DNA from 3 places in the Pseudomonas multiresinivorans genome. Region 2 is predicted to be linked to each of the others. Evidence: predicted binding sites of a transcription regulator. Region 2 holds the regulator's gene; each other region holds the start of a gene.
The links. Region 2 encodes sigma-54, which starts transcription at its own class of promoters, with help from an activator protein. Its sites were predicted from a motif close to ANTGGCATNNANNTTGCTNT; they were not measured.
Positions count from the first base shown of each region.

Region 1: a site for sigma-54 is predicted at 3,294-3,313, ahead of flgB (flagellar basal body rod protein FlgB). Genes of this name have one in related genera too.
Region 3: a site for sigma-54 is predicted at 1,316-1,335, ahead of G4G71_RS27605 (pilin). Genes of this name have one in related genera too.

Region 1 is NZ_CP048833.1:314,136-319,216, reverse strand. Features, by position in the region: gene G4G71_RS01485 (phosphatase PAP2/dual specificity phosphatase family protein) at 1-196, shown strand, start outside; gene G4G71_RS01480 (hypothetical protein) at 186-632, shown strand; gene G4G71_RS01475 (lysophospholipid acyltransferase family protein) at 647-1,276, shown strand; gene G4G71_RS01470 (phosphatidate cytidylyltransferase) at 1,278-2,207, shown strand; gene flgA (flagellar basal body P-ring formation chaperone FlgA) at 2,480-3,043, opposite strand; gene flgB (flagellar basal body rod protein FlgB) at 3,364-3,729, shown strand; gene flgC (flagellar basal body rod protein FlgC) at 3,734-4,162, shown strand; gene G4G71_RS01450 (flagellar hook capping FlgD N-terminal domain-containing protein) at 4,162-4,833, shown strand; gene flgE (flagellar hook protein FlgE) at 4,869-5,081, shown strand, end outside.
Region 2 is NZ_CP048833.1:5,940,043-5,945,123, reverse strand. Features, by position in the region: gene rapZ (RNase adapter RapZ) at 1-784, opposite strand, end outside; gene ptsN (PTS IIA-like nitrogen regulatory protein PtsN) at 787-1,254, opposite strand; gene hpf (ribosome hibernation-promoting factor, HPF/YfiA family) at 1,264-1,572, opposite strand; gene G4G71_RS27140 (RNA polymerase factor sigma-54) at 1,651-3,153, opposite strand; gene lptB (LPS export ABC transporter ATP-binding protein) at 3,408-4,133, opposite strand; gene lptA (lipopolysaccharide transport periplasmic protein LptA) at 4,133-4,669, opposite strand; gene lptC (LPS export ABC transporter periplasmic protein LptC) at 4,656-5,081, opposite strand, start outside.
Region 3 is NZ_CP048833.1:6,046,679-6,051,759, reverse strand. Features, by position in the region: gene pilB (type IV-A pilus assembly ATPase PilB) at 1-1,155, opposite strand, end outside; gene G4G71_RS27605 (pilin) at 1,380-1,931, shown strand; gene G4G71_RS27600 (hypothetical protein) at 2,046-2,735, shown strand; tRNA gene G4G71_RS27595 (tRNA-Thr) at 2,802-2,877, shown strand; gene galE (UDP-glucose 4-epimerase GalE) at 2,937-3,953, opposite strand; gene nadC (carboxylating nicotinate-nucleotide diphosphorylase) at 4,057-4,902, opposite strand.

The DNA.
Region 1 (5,081 bases), 890 kb from region 2:
CCTGGGTTATTCGCGCAGTGCGACGGTCCTGGCCGCGTGGCTGCTGCTATCCGGCCAGGCGGCCACGGTCGAGAACGCGGTGGCGCAGATTCGCCGCGCGCGTCCACACATCGTGCTCAAGGCCGAACAACTCGCGGTGCTGGCGCAGGTCGCCGGGCAGCCGCAACTACCACGAGAGGTGAGTCATGTCGGTTGATCCGAGTCTGATCCTGGTGGCCAGCCTGCTGCGCCGTGGCAGCAGCCTCAATGGCTTGTCCTCCGCGCTCACCGTGCTGGCCCTGGCGCTGGGCTTCTACGGCGTGCTGATGGCCAGCGCCACGCTGGCGTACAGCCTGAGCATGGCCCTGCTGGTGCTGCTCGGCCTGGTACAGAAGTTCTACGCCATGCGCGTGGCGCTGGACGCCGATCTGTTCGAAGCCATGGCCAATGCCGGTGACGCGCTGCCGGAGAAAACCCGGCAACTGGACGACGCGCTGGCCACCTATGTCGGAGTGCCCGCCGAACTGTCCGGTCGCACCTGGATCGACCGCAGCCGTGGCGCGCTGAAACTCCTGCGCCGACAGGTAATGCTCTGCGCTGCGCAGTGGCTCGTTGCGCTGCTGTGCCTGATCGCCCTGACCTTCCAATCCTGAGGAACGCCCCTGCAATGCTGGAACGACTGTTCGCCTACGCCATCATCGCCGGTGCCCGCGCGGTGACCGGCCTGCGCAGCCTGTGGATCGGCACCACGCCGATCCCGGCGCAGCGCATCTACTACGCCAACCACAGCAGCCACGGCGACTTCGTGCTGCTCTGGGCCTCGCTGCCGCCCGAACTGCGCGCGCGTACGCGCCCGGTCGCCGGGATGGACTATTGGGGCAAGGGCGGCCTGCGTGGCTTCATCATCAACCGCGTGTTCCACGGCGTGCTGATCGACCGCACGCGCGGCGCAGAAGGCGGCAATCCGCTGGAGCCGGTGGAGCAGGCGCTGGCCGACGGCGACTCGCTGATCCTCTTCCCCGAGGGCACGCGCAACCTCGACGAGGAAGTTCGCCTGCTGCCGTTCAAGAGCGGCATCTATCACCTGTCCAAAGCGCATCCGCAGGTCGAGTTGGTGCCGGTATGGCTGGACAACCTCAATCGTGTGATGCCCAAGGGCCGCGCGCTGCCGTTGCCGCTGCTGTGCACCTTGAGCTTCGGCGCACCGCTGGCGGTGCAGGAGGACGAGGCCAAGGAAGACTTCCTCGAGCGCGCCCGCGAGGCGCTGTTGAAACTCGCCGCGGCGGAGGGTCGCTGAGATGAACCAGACCTGGCTGCTGTTCGCCGGTATCGGCGGCATTCTCGTTCTCGCCTCGCTGGTCGGCGCGGTACTGCGCTGGCGCGCGCCGGCGGGGCCGCACGCGGTGATCGACAACCTCAACGCGCGGATCAACGCCTGGTGGGTGATGGTCGCGGTGATCGGCTGCGCCTTCGCCCTCGGCTACTGGGCGGTGATCCTGTTGTTCTATGGTGTGTCCTTCTACGCCCTGCGCGAGTTCCTCACGCTGATGCCGACCCGGCGCAGCGATTACCCGGCGCTGGTCGCGGCCTTCTACTTCGTGCTGCCGATGCAGTACCTGTTGATCGGCATCCAGTGGTATGGGCTGTTCTCCATCTTCATCCCCGTCTACGTGTTCCTGCTGCTGCCGATCCTCGCCTCGCTGGGCGGCGACTCCAAGCACTTCCTCGAACGCGCCTCGAAGGTGCAGTGGGCGCTGATGCTGGCGGTGTTCTGCATCTCCTACGTGCCGGCGCTGCTGACCCTGAACATCGAGGGTTACGAGGGCCGCAACCTGCTGCTGATCGCCTTCCTGGTGATCGTCGTGCAGTTGTCGGATGTGCTGCAGTACGTCTGCGGCAAGCTCTTCGGCAAGCGCAAGATCGCCCCCAACCTGTCGCCGTCCAAGACCCTGGAAGGCTTCGTCGGAGGCGTGGCGCTGGCGACCCTGATCGGTGGCGCACTGTGGTGGATCACCCCGTTCGCCTTCTGGCAGGCGTTGCTGATCGCGCTGATGATCAACATCCTCGGCTTCTTCGGCGGCCTGGTGATGTCGGCGATCAAGCGCGACCGCGGGGTGAAGGACTGGGGCCACATGATCGAAGGCCACGGCGGCATGCTCGACCGCCTGGATTCGGTGTGCTTCGCGGCGCCGGTGTTCTTCCACTTCGTGCGGTATTGGTGGACCTGATGCGGGTATTACCTTCGTAGGACCGTAGGGCACATAACCTGCAACAGGTTATCCGCCAGCTACTCTGCGGCGGATAACGCTGGCGCGTTATGCGCCCTACGGGGCTGTAGGGGCGGACTCCGTCCGCGACGAGCAATCTGCCGTGCGGTTCGCGAGCAAGCTCGCTCCTACGAAGAGCACGCTGGAGCGACCGGCTTACTGTAGGAGCGAGCTTGCTCGCGAACGATCGCCGTACGGGCTCCACCCATCCTGCGTAAAGCGGTCCGTAGCACTCAGAAGATGCTGCTCACCTCTCCCGACGCCAGCACCTTCGCGTCGATGACCTTCTGGCTGCGCAGGTTCTTCACCCGGATCACCTCGTCCTGCTTGCCGTTGGCCAGCGCCTCGCCGACGGCGCTGGCCTGGATGCCGTCCTGGCTGGCGACGATCTTCACCTGCTGGCCACGGCGCACCAGCAGCACGCCGTCGAGTAGCGCCGGGCTCAGCGGCTGGTCGGCGCGGATGCGGCGGCGGGCGGTCTTGCCGGCCACCTCGGCGATATCGGTGAAGTAACCCCGCGAGCTCTTGCCCAGTTCCACCGGCGCGAGCTTGAGTCGCGCCGCGTCCAGCGTCTGGCCGCGCTCGATCTCGCCGCTGGCGACCACGGTCGGCAGGTACACGGTGGGTTGGCTGATGAAGGTCACCGGCCAGCCGGCTTGCCCTGTGCAGGAGGCTTCGAAGCGTCGTCGCGCGGTAATCGCAGCAGGCGTTTCGAGCACACGCAGCTGCGGGCCGCCAGGGCAGGCAGCGAGCTTGCCGAGGCTGTTGGGCAGGTTGCTGTTTACCGTGAAAGTCATGCCTTTCCATCCGGCTTTGCGTGCGGCTTCCTTCAGCTCGGCGGCGACCTGCTGCTGCGCGGCGGCGTCGAGTTGCGCACGCGCATCCTGCGCATGCGCGAGGGCGGGCAGCAGCAGGAGGAAGCAGGCGGAAAGGGCCTTTCCGCATCCCGTCGCGCGGCACGTCGAAAGCGGAAAAGGCGCGTTGCATGCGCTGTTCTTTCCTGTGCGTAAAGCCTTGTAAATCAGTGGCATGAAGCGATATTCCGGGGTGGGCATGCTTTGTGCTCTATCGCTGCGCACACCGAAAGATGGCCGAACGACGAGAGCGGGTTGCGCGAATGAGTATACGGTTTGACGAGACCCTGGGTCTCCACGAGAGAGCCCTCTCGCTGCACATGCAGCGCAGCGAAATTCTGGCCTCCAACCTGGCCAACGAAGACACCCCCGGCTTCAAGGCGCGGGACATCGATTTCGCCGCCGAGATGCAGCGGCAGGGCAATCCGTCGGCATTGCTGGCCAGCGCAGGCCCGCAATCGATGGAGCTGAAGTACCGCATTCCCAACCAGCCTTCCCAGGATGGCAACAGCGTCGAGCTGGCCACCGAGCAGGCGGAGTTCTCGCGCAACGCGATGGATTTCCAGACCAGCCTGACCTTCCTGACCATGAAATTCCGCGGCCTCAAGCAGGCCATCGAAGGACGCTGACGCCATGGCATTCGATTCCATCTACCGCATTGCCGGCTCGTCGATGAACGCGCAGACCGTGCGCCTGAACACCGTGGCCAGCAACCTGGCCAACGCCGACTCGGCCTCCGCCAAGCCCGAAGACGTTTATCAGGCGCGCAAGCCGATGTTCGCCGCCGTCTACGACAACGACCAGCTCACCCGCGGCGCCGGCATGGGCGGCGCCCACGTACAGGTGCTCGACGTGGTCACCTCCGGCCGCGCCCCGCAGCGCCGCTACGAGCCGGGCAGCCCGCTGGCCGACGCCACCGGCTACGTCTACTACCCCGACGTCAACGAGATCGAAGAGATGACCGACATGATGTCCGCCACCCGCAGCTTCGAGACCGGTGTGGAAGTGCTCAACCGGGTCAAGAGCATGCAATCCAGCCTGCTGAAACTGGGAGACGCCTGATGAGCACGGTGAACAACGACACCAGCGGTACCAGCACCAACGGCACGTCGTCCGGCACGCCCAAGCAGGCGGTGAATCTCGGCGAGATGGGCGACATGGAGAACAGCTTCATCACCCTGCTGGTCGCCCAGGTGCAATACCAGGATCCGACCAAGCCGGTGGACAGCACCGAGTTCATCAACCAGTACTCGGCCATGGCCCAGGTGAAGAGCATGCAGAACATGACCACCCTGCAGCAGAACAACCTGGTGCTGATGGACAACCTGCAGACCCTCACCGCCGCCGGCCTGGTCGGCCAGGAAGTGAAGGTCAGCGCCGACAGCCTGCAGCTGGACGGCGACAAGGTCAGCGGGCAGGTCAACCTGGAACACGCCTCGGCCACCACCGTGCTGCAGCTCACCGACGCCAACGGCGTACGCACCGACATCACCCTCGGCCCGCAGGAGCCGGGTGCCGTGCCTTTCACCGTGGACCCCGAAGCGCTCGGCCTGAAGCCGGGTAAATACACGCTGGCGGTGAAGACCGAGAGTGGCGAGACACCGGGCATCGAGGTGTCCGGGTTGGTTCACAACGTCCGCGTCAGCGCCGACGGCCCGGTCCTGGACGTCGCGGGTGCCGGTTCCGTGCCGTTCTACAAGATCGTCGAATTCAGCCAGGGCCAGGCCGCCTGAGCGCCTGTTTCCCCCTCTTAGGATGAGCTAACGCCATGAGCTTCAACATCGCCCTGACCGGCCTGAACGCCGTCACCCAGCAGTTGGACACCATCAGCAACAACATCGCCAACTCCGGCACCGTCGGCTTCAAGTCCTCGCGCACCGAATTCGGCAGCGTCTACGCCGACACCAAGGGCATGGGCGTGGAAGTCACCGGCACCACCCAGAGCATCAGCCAGGGCGGCTCGCTGGTGTCGACCAACCGC
Region 2 (5,081 bases):
TATAGGTCGAGCGATGCTGGCCACCGGTGCAGCCGATGGCGATGGTCACATAGGCCCGGTTGCTCGCGGCAAAGCGCGGCAGCCACTTGTTCAGGTAGGCGAGGATGTCCTGGTACATCTCCTCGACATCCGGTTGTGCCGCCAGGTATTCCTGAACTTCTACTTCCAGCCCGGTGTGCTCGCGCAGCTCCGGTTTCCAGTAGGGATTGGGCAGGCAGCGCACGTCGAACACCAGGTCCGCGTCCACCGGCATGCCGCGCTTGAAGCCGAAGGATTCGACCAGGAAGGCGGTGCCCAGTTCGGGCTTGTTCAGCAGGCGCAGCTTGAGTACGTCGCGCAGCTGGTACAGGTTGAGATTGGTGGTGTTGAGCTTGAGATCCGCCAGGTCGGCGATCGGTGCCAGCAGGTGTGTCTCGTCGGCGATGGCTTCGGCCAGCGAGCGGCTGTCGGTGGTCAGCGGATGGCGCCGGCGGGTCTCGGAGAAGCGCTTGAGCAGCGTTTCATCATCGGCATCGAGGTACAGCACGTCGCACTGGATGTGCTTGTCGCGAGCTTCCTGCAGCAGCTCGGGGAAACGCTGCAGCTGGCTGGGCAGATTGCGCGCGTCGATGGAGACGGCGACCTGCGGGTGCAGCAGCTCGGTGTGCAGCAGCGCGCGCTGGGCCAGGTCCGGGAGGAGGCTGGCCGGCAGGTTGTCGATGCAGTAGAAGCCGTTGTCCTCGAGTACGTTGAGCGCGGTGCTCTTGCCCGAGCCGGACCTCCCACTGATGATGATCAGGCGCATGATCAGTGCCCGTTGTTCTGGAAGTCCACGACGATCCGGTACAGGTCCTCGCCGTTGGCGGCGTGACGCAGGCGGTCGCGGACGTCGGAGCGGTCGAGCATGGAGGCAATCTGCCGCAGCAGTTCCAGGTGCTCCTCGGTGGCGGCTTCGGGCACCAGCAGCACGAACACCAGATCGACCGGCGCGCCGTCGAGGGCGTCGAAATCTACCGGGTGATCCAGGTGCAGGATGGCGCTGATCGGTGACTGGCAGCCGGGGAGGCGGCAGTGCGGAATGGCGATGCCATTGCCGAAGCCGGTGGAACCCAGGCGTTCCCGGGCCACCAGGCTGTCGAAGATGTCTTGGGAATCGAAACCCGGCAGCTCGCGAGCCACCAGGTTGGCGATTTGTTCGAGGACACGTTTCTTGCTGCCGCCCGGCACGTTCACGAGGGAACGGCCGGGGGTCAGGATTTGCTCAAGTCGGATCATAGGGAGGGGTTAACGGACGCCAACACCTTGCTGGCGTTCGAGGTATTTTTCCTTGTGCTTGATCAGTTGGCGGTCGAGCTTGTCGGTGAGCAGGTCGATGGCCGCGTACATGTCTTCATGTTCCGCACAGGCCACCACTTCGCCCCCGGCGATGTGGAGGGTGGCTTCAATTTTCTGCTTCAGCTTCTCGACCTCCATGATGACCTGAACATTGGTGATCTTGTCGAAGTGGCGCTCCAGTCGGCCAAGTTTCTCGCCGACATAGTCGCGCAGGGCGTCGGTCACATCCAGTTGATGTCCACTGATGTTGACTTGCATACCGCTTTCTCCTTGTTGCCCGTGTGTAAGTGGCAGGTTATGGGGCCTGCCGCCGGAACACCTTGGCGTGGATCAACGTCACACCAGCCGCTTGCGCTCGCTCGAGGGAGAGATTCCTAGGGACTCCCGGTACTTGGCGACGGTACGACGTGCCACTTGAATGCCCTGTGCTTCCAGTAAACCAGCGATCTTGCTGTCACTCAATGGCTTTTTCGGACTTTCCGCCGCGACCAGTTTCTTGATGATCGCGCGGATCGCGGTGGACGAGCACTCGCCGCCCTCGGAGGTGCTGACGTGGCTGGAGAAGAAATACTTCAGCTCGAAGATGCCACGCGGCGTGTGCATGAACTTCTGCGTGGTGACGCGTGAGATGGTCGATTCGTGCATGCCCACCGCTTCGGCGATGTCATGCAGGACCAGCGGTTTCATCGCCTCTTCGCCGTACTCGAGGAAGCCGCGCTGGTGCTCGACAATCTGGGTCGCCACCTTCATCAGGGTCTCGTTGCGGCTCTGCAGGCTCTTGATGAACCAGCGTGCTTCCTGCAACTGGTTGCGCATGAAGGTGTTGTCGGCGCTGGAGTCGGCGCGGCGCACCAGGCCCGCATACTGCGAGTTCACGCGCAGGCGCGGTACCGCTTCCTGGTTCAGCTCCACCAGCCAGCGCTCGTTGTGCTTGCGCACGATGACATCCGGAACCACGTATTCGGCTTCGCCGGATTCGATCTGCGAACCGGGGCGCGGGTGCAGCGACTGGATCAGCTCGATGGTCTCGCGCAGCTCGTCTTCCTTGAGCTTCATGCGTCGCATCAGCTGGCTGTAGTCGCGGCTGCCGAGCAGGTCCAGGTGGTCGTTGACCAGGCGGATGGCCTCGGCCAGCAGGTAGGTCTTGGTGGGCAGCTGGCGCAATTGCAGGAGCAGGCACTCGCGCAGGTTGCGCGCGCCGACGCCGGCGGGTTCGAGCTGCTGCACACGGCGCAGGACGACTTCCACTTCGTCCATCTCCAGGCCCAGTTCAGGGTCGATGGAGGCGAGGATGTCCTCCAGGGATTCTTCGAGATAACCGTCGTCGTTGATGCCGTCGATGATGCTCAGGGCGACCAGGCGATCGGTGTCGGACATCGGCGCCAGGTTCAGTTGCCACAGCAGATGGCTCTGCAGGCTTTCGCCAGCGGAGGTGCGGGAAGTGAAGTCCCACTCGTCGTCATCGTTGCTGGGCAGGCTGCTGGCGCTGGTCTGGTAGATGTCTTCCCAGGCGGTGTCGACGGGCAACTCGTTGGGGATGCGCTCGGCCCACTGGTCCTCGTCGAGGCTGTCGGCGTTGGGCGTGGTGCTTTCCTGGAAGTTGTCCTGGGAGTTGTTGCTGGTGCCGTTGGCGCCCGATTCGGCGCCGTCGGCCATGGGATCGCTGTTGTCGTAGTCCTCGCCTTCTTCCTGGCGCTCCAGCATCGGGTTGGACTCCAGGGCTTCCTGGATTTCCTGTTGGAGGTCCAGCGTGGAGAGCTGGAGCAGTCGGATGGCCTGTTGCAGCTGCGGGGTCATCGTCAGCTGCTGGCCCATCTTGAGGACTAGCGATGGTTTCATGGCTGGAACTAGGCACCTTGTTCGCTGGCGCAAAGCGCGCCATATCCACGACTACGGACGCCGGGGCGCCGCGAGGAAGCAAATTATATGCCTGAGTTTGGACGCTTTGCCTAGGGGCTGTCGACCTTTCGTTACAACCCGGTTGCGCCGGGGTGGATGGGGCAGCCGAATACGTCGCGGAGCGGCCGACGAACCGGCCGCGCGAGGAGGGAGAGGCGGGGTGGCCGCGCCCAGGCAGGGCGCGGCGCAGGGCCTTAGAGGCGGAACTCGTGGCCCAGGTAGACTTCCTTCACCAGGTCGTTGGCGAGGATGCTCTCGGCGCTGCCTTCGGCGATCAACTGACCGTCGTTGACGATGTACGCCGTCTCGCAGATATCCAGGGTCTCGCGGACGTTGTGGTCGGTGATCAGCACACCGATGCCCTTGGCCTTGAGGTGATGGATGATCTGCTTGATGTCGCCCACGGAGATCGGGTCGACGCCGGCGAAGGGTTCATCCAGCAGGATGAACTTCGGCGAGCTGGCCAGGGCGCGGGCGATTTCCACGCGGCGACGCTCACCGCCGGAGAGGCTCATGCCGAGGTTGTCGCGGATGTGGTGGATGTGGAACTCCTCGAGCAGGCCCTCCAGGGCTTCCTGGCGGCCGGCACGATCGAGGTCGCTGCGGGTTTCGAGGATCGCACCGATGTTGTCCGCCACCGACAGCTTGCGGAAGATCGAGGCTTCCTGCGGCAGGTAGCCGATGCCGGCGCGCGCGCGGCCGTGCATGGGCAGGTGGGTGACGTCCTGCTCGTCGATGCGCACGACACCCTGATCGGCGCGAACCAGGCCGACGATCATGTAGAAGCAGGTGGTCTTGCCCGCTCCGTTGGGGCCGAGCAGGCCGACGATCTGCCCGCTCTCGATGCTCATGCTGACGTCGCGGACGACTTGCCGGCTCTTGTAGCTCTTGGCGAGGTGCTGGGCGGTTAGCGTAGCCATTACTGCGCTTGATCCTGCTTTTTCTTGGGCTGGATGACCATGTCGATACGCGGGCGCGGCGTGGTCACCTGGGAGCCGGTGGCGCGGCCTGCGTTGACGATCTGGCGCTGGGTGTCGTAGACGATCTTCTCGCCTTCGAAGGTGTTGCCTTCCTGGATCACCTTGGCCTGGTCGATCAGCACGACGCGGTTCTGGGTGACGAAGTACTGGATCGTCAGGCCGTAAGCCTGGGTGATCTGCTTGTCCGGCGCCGGCTTCTGTTCGAAGTAGGCGGGCTTGCCGACCGAGGTGACGACTTCGATGTCACCATTCTTGTTCTGCTTGAGCGTGACGGTGTTGCCAGTCAGCTTCATGCTGCCCTGGGTTACCACCACGTCGCCGCGATACACGGCTACGCCCTGCTTGTCATCCAGTTCGGCGCTGTCGGCCTGGACCCGGATCGGCTGTTCCCGGTCGGTGGGAAGAGCCCAGGCGGCAGTGCTGCCGATAGCGGCGGCGAGGCTGAAAAGAAGGGGGAGGGTGTTAACGAGCCTCATGCTGACCTCTTACGTTGGACAGCAGGAGCATCCGGCTGTCTTTCAGATACGCTTTCATGCCAACTGCCGTGGTGACACCGTTGGGTTCGGTGATCTTCACGGGCTGGTCAGTCTGCGCATAGTCCTTGTCTGGGAACACCGTCATGCGCGAGGTGTTGAGCAGGAGCGTGCGTTGCTGTGCGTCGGTGCGCGCAACACGCACGTCGTCGATCAGCTCGACCTGCTTGCCTTCGGGGGCCACTTCGGCGCGAACGCTCTGGACATGCCACGGCTGAGGTTCGTTCTCCCGGTGGAAGTAGAGGTCAGGCGTGGTGACCAGGGTCACGTCGGTTGCTTTCAGGTGTTCGAGTTTGTCGGCGGTCATCTCGTAGGCGAGGGAGCCGTCGATGCGGTACTGAACGCTCTTGGCGTT
Region 3 (5,081 bases), 110 kb from region 2:
CAGGAAGGCGCGCAGGGCCTGGGCGAAGTCCATGCCCTGGCGCGGGTTCACGTTGACCTGGTTGATGCCTTCCAGGTTGATCTCCACCGGGTCTTCGGCGGTGGAAATATTGATATCCGGCGTATTGAGGATGTTGATGCCGGTATAGAGCGATACGGTCTTGCCCGAGCCGGTAGGGCCCGTCACCAGAATCATGCCCTGGGGCTGCTTGAGTGCGTCCAGGTAGAGTTGCTTCTGTGCTTCCTCGTAGCCCAGCGCATCGATGCCCATCTGCGCGCTGGAGGAGTCGAGGATCCGCATCACGATCTTCTCGCCCCATAGGGTTGGCAGCGTGTTGACGCGGAAGTCGATGGACTTGGTCTTCGACACGCGCATCTTGATCCGCCCGTCCTGCGGCTTGCGGCGCTCGGAAATGTCCAGGCCGGCCATGACCTTCAGGCGTGCGGAGATTCGGCTGGACAACTGAATGGGTGGCTTGGCCACTTCATGCAACATGCCGTCGGTACGGAAGCGTACGCGGTAGATCTTCTCGTAGGGCTCGAAGTGCAGGTCGGACGAGCCCCCCTTGATAGCGTCCAGCAGCATCTTGTTGACGAAGCGGACCACCGGTGCGTCGTCAGCATCGCCACCTGTCTCTTCCTTCGCCTCGGTGTTGGCGTTCTCGATATCCAGGCCATCGAGGTCGATGTCGCCCAGGTCGTCCAGCCCTCCGGTAGCGCTTTCGAACAGTTTTTCGATGGCATCGCCGAGTTTGTCGTCTTCAACGAGGATGGCCTCGGTGGTCAGGCCGGTGCTGAACTGGACATCGGTAATGGCTTGATGGTTTGTCGGATCGGAAACGCCGACGAACAGCTTGTTGCCCCTGCGCCAGAGTGGAAGTACGCGATGCTGTCGGACCAGCTTCTCACTCACCAACTCCTTGGGAAAACTCTCACGGTCCAGGCTGGTTAGATCGCAGAAGGCCACGCCGAACTGCTCGGCCGCCAGCTCGGTCAGGGGGCGGCTTTTTACCAGCTTGTTCTGTACCAGGTAAGTGACCAGCGACAGCTTGTTGCGCTGGGCCTGCTGTTGCGCTTGTTGGGCGCTTTTCTCATCGAGCAGTTCTGAAATTACCAGTTGCCGGGCAAGACCGGACAATACGACCTGATCGTTCATGGGGATGGGTCAGCCAGAGGTTTTGTGCCTTATAGCGTAGTTGCACTGTGCTGCCAAATCTCGTGCGCGCAGGTGTCAAAAAACGTCACTTCCTGCGAAATTTCAGGTTAAGAAAGAGGTTCTTTCTGGTGTCGAGGTCAGATTAGCTGCGTGATTTGGATTTGGCATGGAAGCTGCTTTCATACGATCAGGTCCTGCGACCTCTTACAAACCTGGAGAGAACTATGAAGGCTCAAAAAGGCTTTACCCTGATCGAACTCATGATCGTGGTTGCGATCATCGGTATTCTGGCTGCTGTCGCCCTGCCGGCTTACCAGGACTACACCATTCGTGGTCGTGTTGTTGAAGGTATCAACCTGGCTGGTGCTGCCAAGTCGCTCATTGGTGATAGCTCTGCTACTGAGGCTGAAGTCATTGCCGCTGCTACCGCCTTCAACGCTCAGTCAGGTGGTGTTGGTGCGCGCAGTAAGTACGTAAACAGCGTTCAGATCATTGCTGCTGCTGGCGCGACTCTGGGTGAGGTGACCGTTACCTTCAACGATACCAACCTGGGCAACGTTGGTGTTGCTACTCCGACCCTGCGATACACCCCGTTCATTGACACCGGCGCTGCTCGTGTTCTGCTGGGCACTAACTTTGCCGCAACTCCGCCGGCTCGTGGCAATATTGACTGGGCATGCTCCAGCACTACTAATGCCGTTGCCACCGCTCGTGGTTTTGCTGGCATGACTCTTGGTTCCCTGCCGGCTCAGTTCGCTCCGAGCGAGTGCCGCTAAGTGCCTGACAGTGGTCTTGCCGAAGTCTGATATCTCGACAAGCACCTGAGCAAGAAAAGCCCCTTTTCGAAGGGGCTTTTTTTATAGTGTCATTTTCTACAGGGTGGAGCGGATATGCAGTGGGTGGCCTTGCCGCGCAATCGTTGGATCGCATTTCTTTATCATCTGGCAATCAGCTTCGTTCTGCTGCTGATCATTACCGGCGTGATGTATTTCTGCTGGTTCCCCGGCGCTCTGTTCGATGCCGCTGGCGGATGGGAAGGCATGCGCATTCTCGTGGCGGTCGATCTGGTGCTGGGGCCCACGCTGACCCTGATCGTATTCAACCGCGCCAAGCCAATCCGCGAGCTGACGCGGGACTTGGGGATCATTGCGACGGTACAGTTGCTCTGTTTGCTGGGTGGGGTCTATACCATCTTCTATTCTCGACCGATCGTGGTTGTGCAGGTTTTCGACACCTTTTATGCCCTTAACCGGGAGGGTATGGTGGACGCCGGTGTGAATTCCAAAGATATCGACGGTTACTCGGGCTTTACCCCTTCTCTGGTCTACGTGCCCGTGCCGCAGGAAAAAATGGCATTCCTGAATCAGCATGTAAAAGGGCTGTTGAACGGGGAGAAGCCAGTGCAGTTTCGCACGGAGCTCTACCGTGAATTGCCGCGTGGTTCGGCAGCAATACCGATGCTCCATGCCAAATCACAGGAGCCTTGCATCAGAGTTGATCTGGAGTCGGTGTATCGCCAGGGCCATGCCTGTTTCGATCCGGACAGCCAGCGTTTCTCAGATTTCGCACTTGATCGCTGAACAGTGCTCCGTTCGTTGCCAATGAATTGATTCCCCTGTCGGAGGAGTGTTAGCCTCCGCACCGCCGCCGGTGTAGCTCAGTCGGTAGAGCAGCTCATTCGTAATGAGAAGGTCGGGGGTTCGATTCCTCTTACCGGCACCATCTTCAGCAAAAAGCCCCGCTTTCGAGCGGGGCTTTTTGTTTTCCGATTCAAGGAAAAGTCAGGCGTAGCCGCTGGGGTTCTGGCTCTGCCAGTTCCAGGCGTCGCGGCACATGTCTTCGATATCGCGCGCGGCATTCCAGTGCAGCTCTGCGCCCGCCAGGGTCGGGTCGGCGTGGTAGCTGGCGATGTCGCCGTCGCGGCGGGGCAGGAACTGGAAGGGGAGTTCGCGGCCGCAGGCTTTTTCATAGGCGCGGATGATTTCCAGCACGCTGTAGCCGCGGCCGGTGCCGATGTTGAAGGTCTTTGCGCCGCTGGCGCCGTCCAGCCAGCGCAGGGCGCTGAGGTGGGCGTTGGCCAGGTCGACGACGTGCAGGTAGTCGCGCACGCCGGTGCCGTCCGGGGTGGGGTAGTCGTTGCCGAATACGCGGATGAAAGGCTGCTTGCCGGTGGCGACCTGGGAGACGTAGGGCATCAGGTTGTTGGGGATGCCGTTGGGATCTTCGCCGATGCGCCCGCTGGCGTGGGCACCCACCGGATTGAAGTAGCGCAGGATGGCCATGGTCCACTGCGGGTCGGCATGGGCGATGTCGCGCAGGGCGATTTCCGCCATCAGCTTGGACTGGCCATAGGGGCTGGCGGGGCCAGTGGGTGCGTCTTCTCGGATCGGGCTCTCGGCCGCCAGGCCGTACACCGTGGCCGAAGAGCTATAGATGAAGCGCTTCACGCCATGGCGTTGCATGACCTGGCACAGGGTGACGGTGCCCGTGAAGTTGGTCTGGTAGTAAGCGATAGGGTCGGCCACCGATTCGGCGACGGATTTGACGCCGGCGAGGTGGATGGCCGCGTCGATGGCGTATTCGTTGAACAGCCGGTCGAGGGTGATCTCGTCGCGGACGTCGCCCCTGACGAAGGGAATGCTCTGTCCGGTGAGCTGCTCGATGCGCTGTAGCGGGACGGGCGAGCTGTTGCTCAGGTTGTCGAGCACAACGGGCCGATAACCCTGTTCGATCAGTTCCAGACAGATATGGGAGCCGATATAGCCGCAGCCCCCGGTCAGCAGAATCTTGCCCGCCATTGCGCCAGTGCCTCCTTTCGCCAGCTGTAGGAAAGCGCCTAGGTAAATTCAGGCGCTTGGCTGGAAGCGTAGGCGAGGGCAGGCGCGCCTGCCGGGGCGATTACTAGCTCAGGCGCATCGACAGGTCCAGCGCCTTGACGTCCTTGGTCAGGGTACCGATGGAGATGTAGTCCACGCCGGTCTCGGCGATGGTGCGCAGGGTGCTCTCGGTGATGCCGCCCGAGGCTTCCAGCTTGGCGCGGCCGGCGGTGAGGGCGACGGCGGTGCGCATGTCGTCCAGGCTCAGCTCGTCGAGCATGACGATGTCGGCGCCGGCGTCCAGTGCCTGGCGCAGCTCCTCCAGGTCTTCCACCTCGATTTCCACCGGCTTGCCTGGGGCGATCCGCTGGGCGGCGGCGATGGCCTGGGCGATGCCGCCGCAGGCGGCGATGTGGTTTTCCTTGATCAGGAAGGCGTCGTACAGGCCGATACGGTGGTTATGGCAACCGCCGCAGGTGATCGCGTACTTCTGCGCCAGGCGCAGGCCGGGCAGGGTCTTGCGGGTGTCGAGCAGCTTCACGCCGGTGCCGTCCACTAGGTTGGCGTAGTGGCGAGCGCGGGTTGCGGTGCCGGAGAGCAGCTGGAGGAAGTTCAGGGCGCTGCGCTCGCCGGTGAGCAGAGCGCGGGCGGGGCCTTCCAGGGTGAACAGGGTCTGGTCGGCGCTGACTTGCTCGCCATCGCTGACTTGCCATTTCACCTGCACGCGCGGATCGACCTGGCGGAATACCTCGTCGACCCAGGCGGTACCGGCGAGGGTGGCGTTCTCGCGGGTGATGATGCGGGCGCTGGCGGCGCGCTCGGCGGGGATCAGTTGGGCGGTGATGTCGCCGCTACCGACGTCTTCGGCCAGGGCGGCACGGACGTTGGCCTGGATTTCCCCGGAAAGCTCGGCGAGGGTGAGGTTCGGCATGCAAGGCTCCTGTTCGCAGTGTCGCGATTATACGGGCGGCGGCGCGTGGCGTGCAGGGAGTGCCATTTTTTGTCTTGTCGCGTGATCTGTCGGACGGACGGTGCCTACTGCTCTGTGAATTTCTTCAAGAATGCGTGAAATGTCTCTTGGTTGTGTAAGAAGCTTCCCTATAATGACGT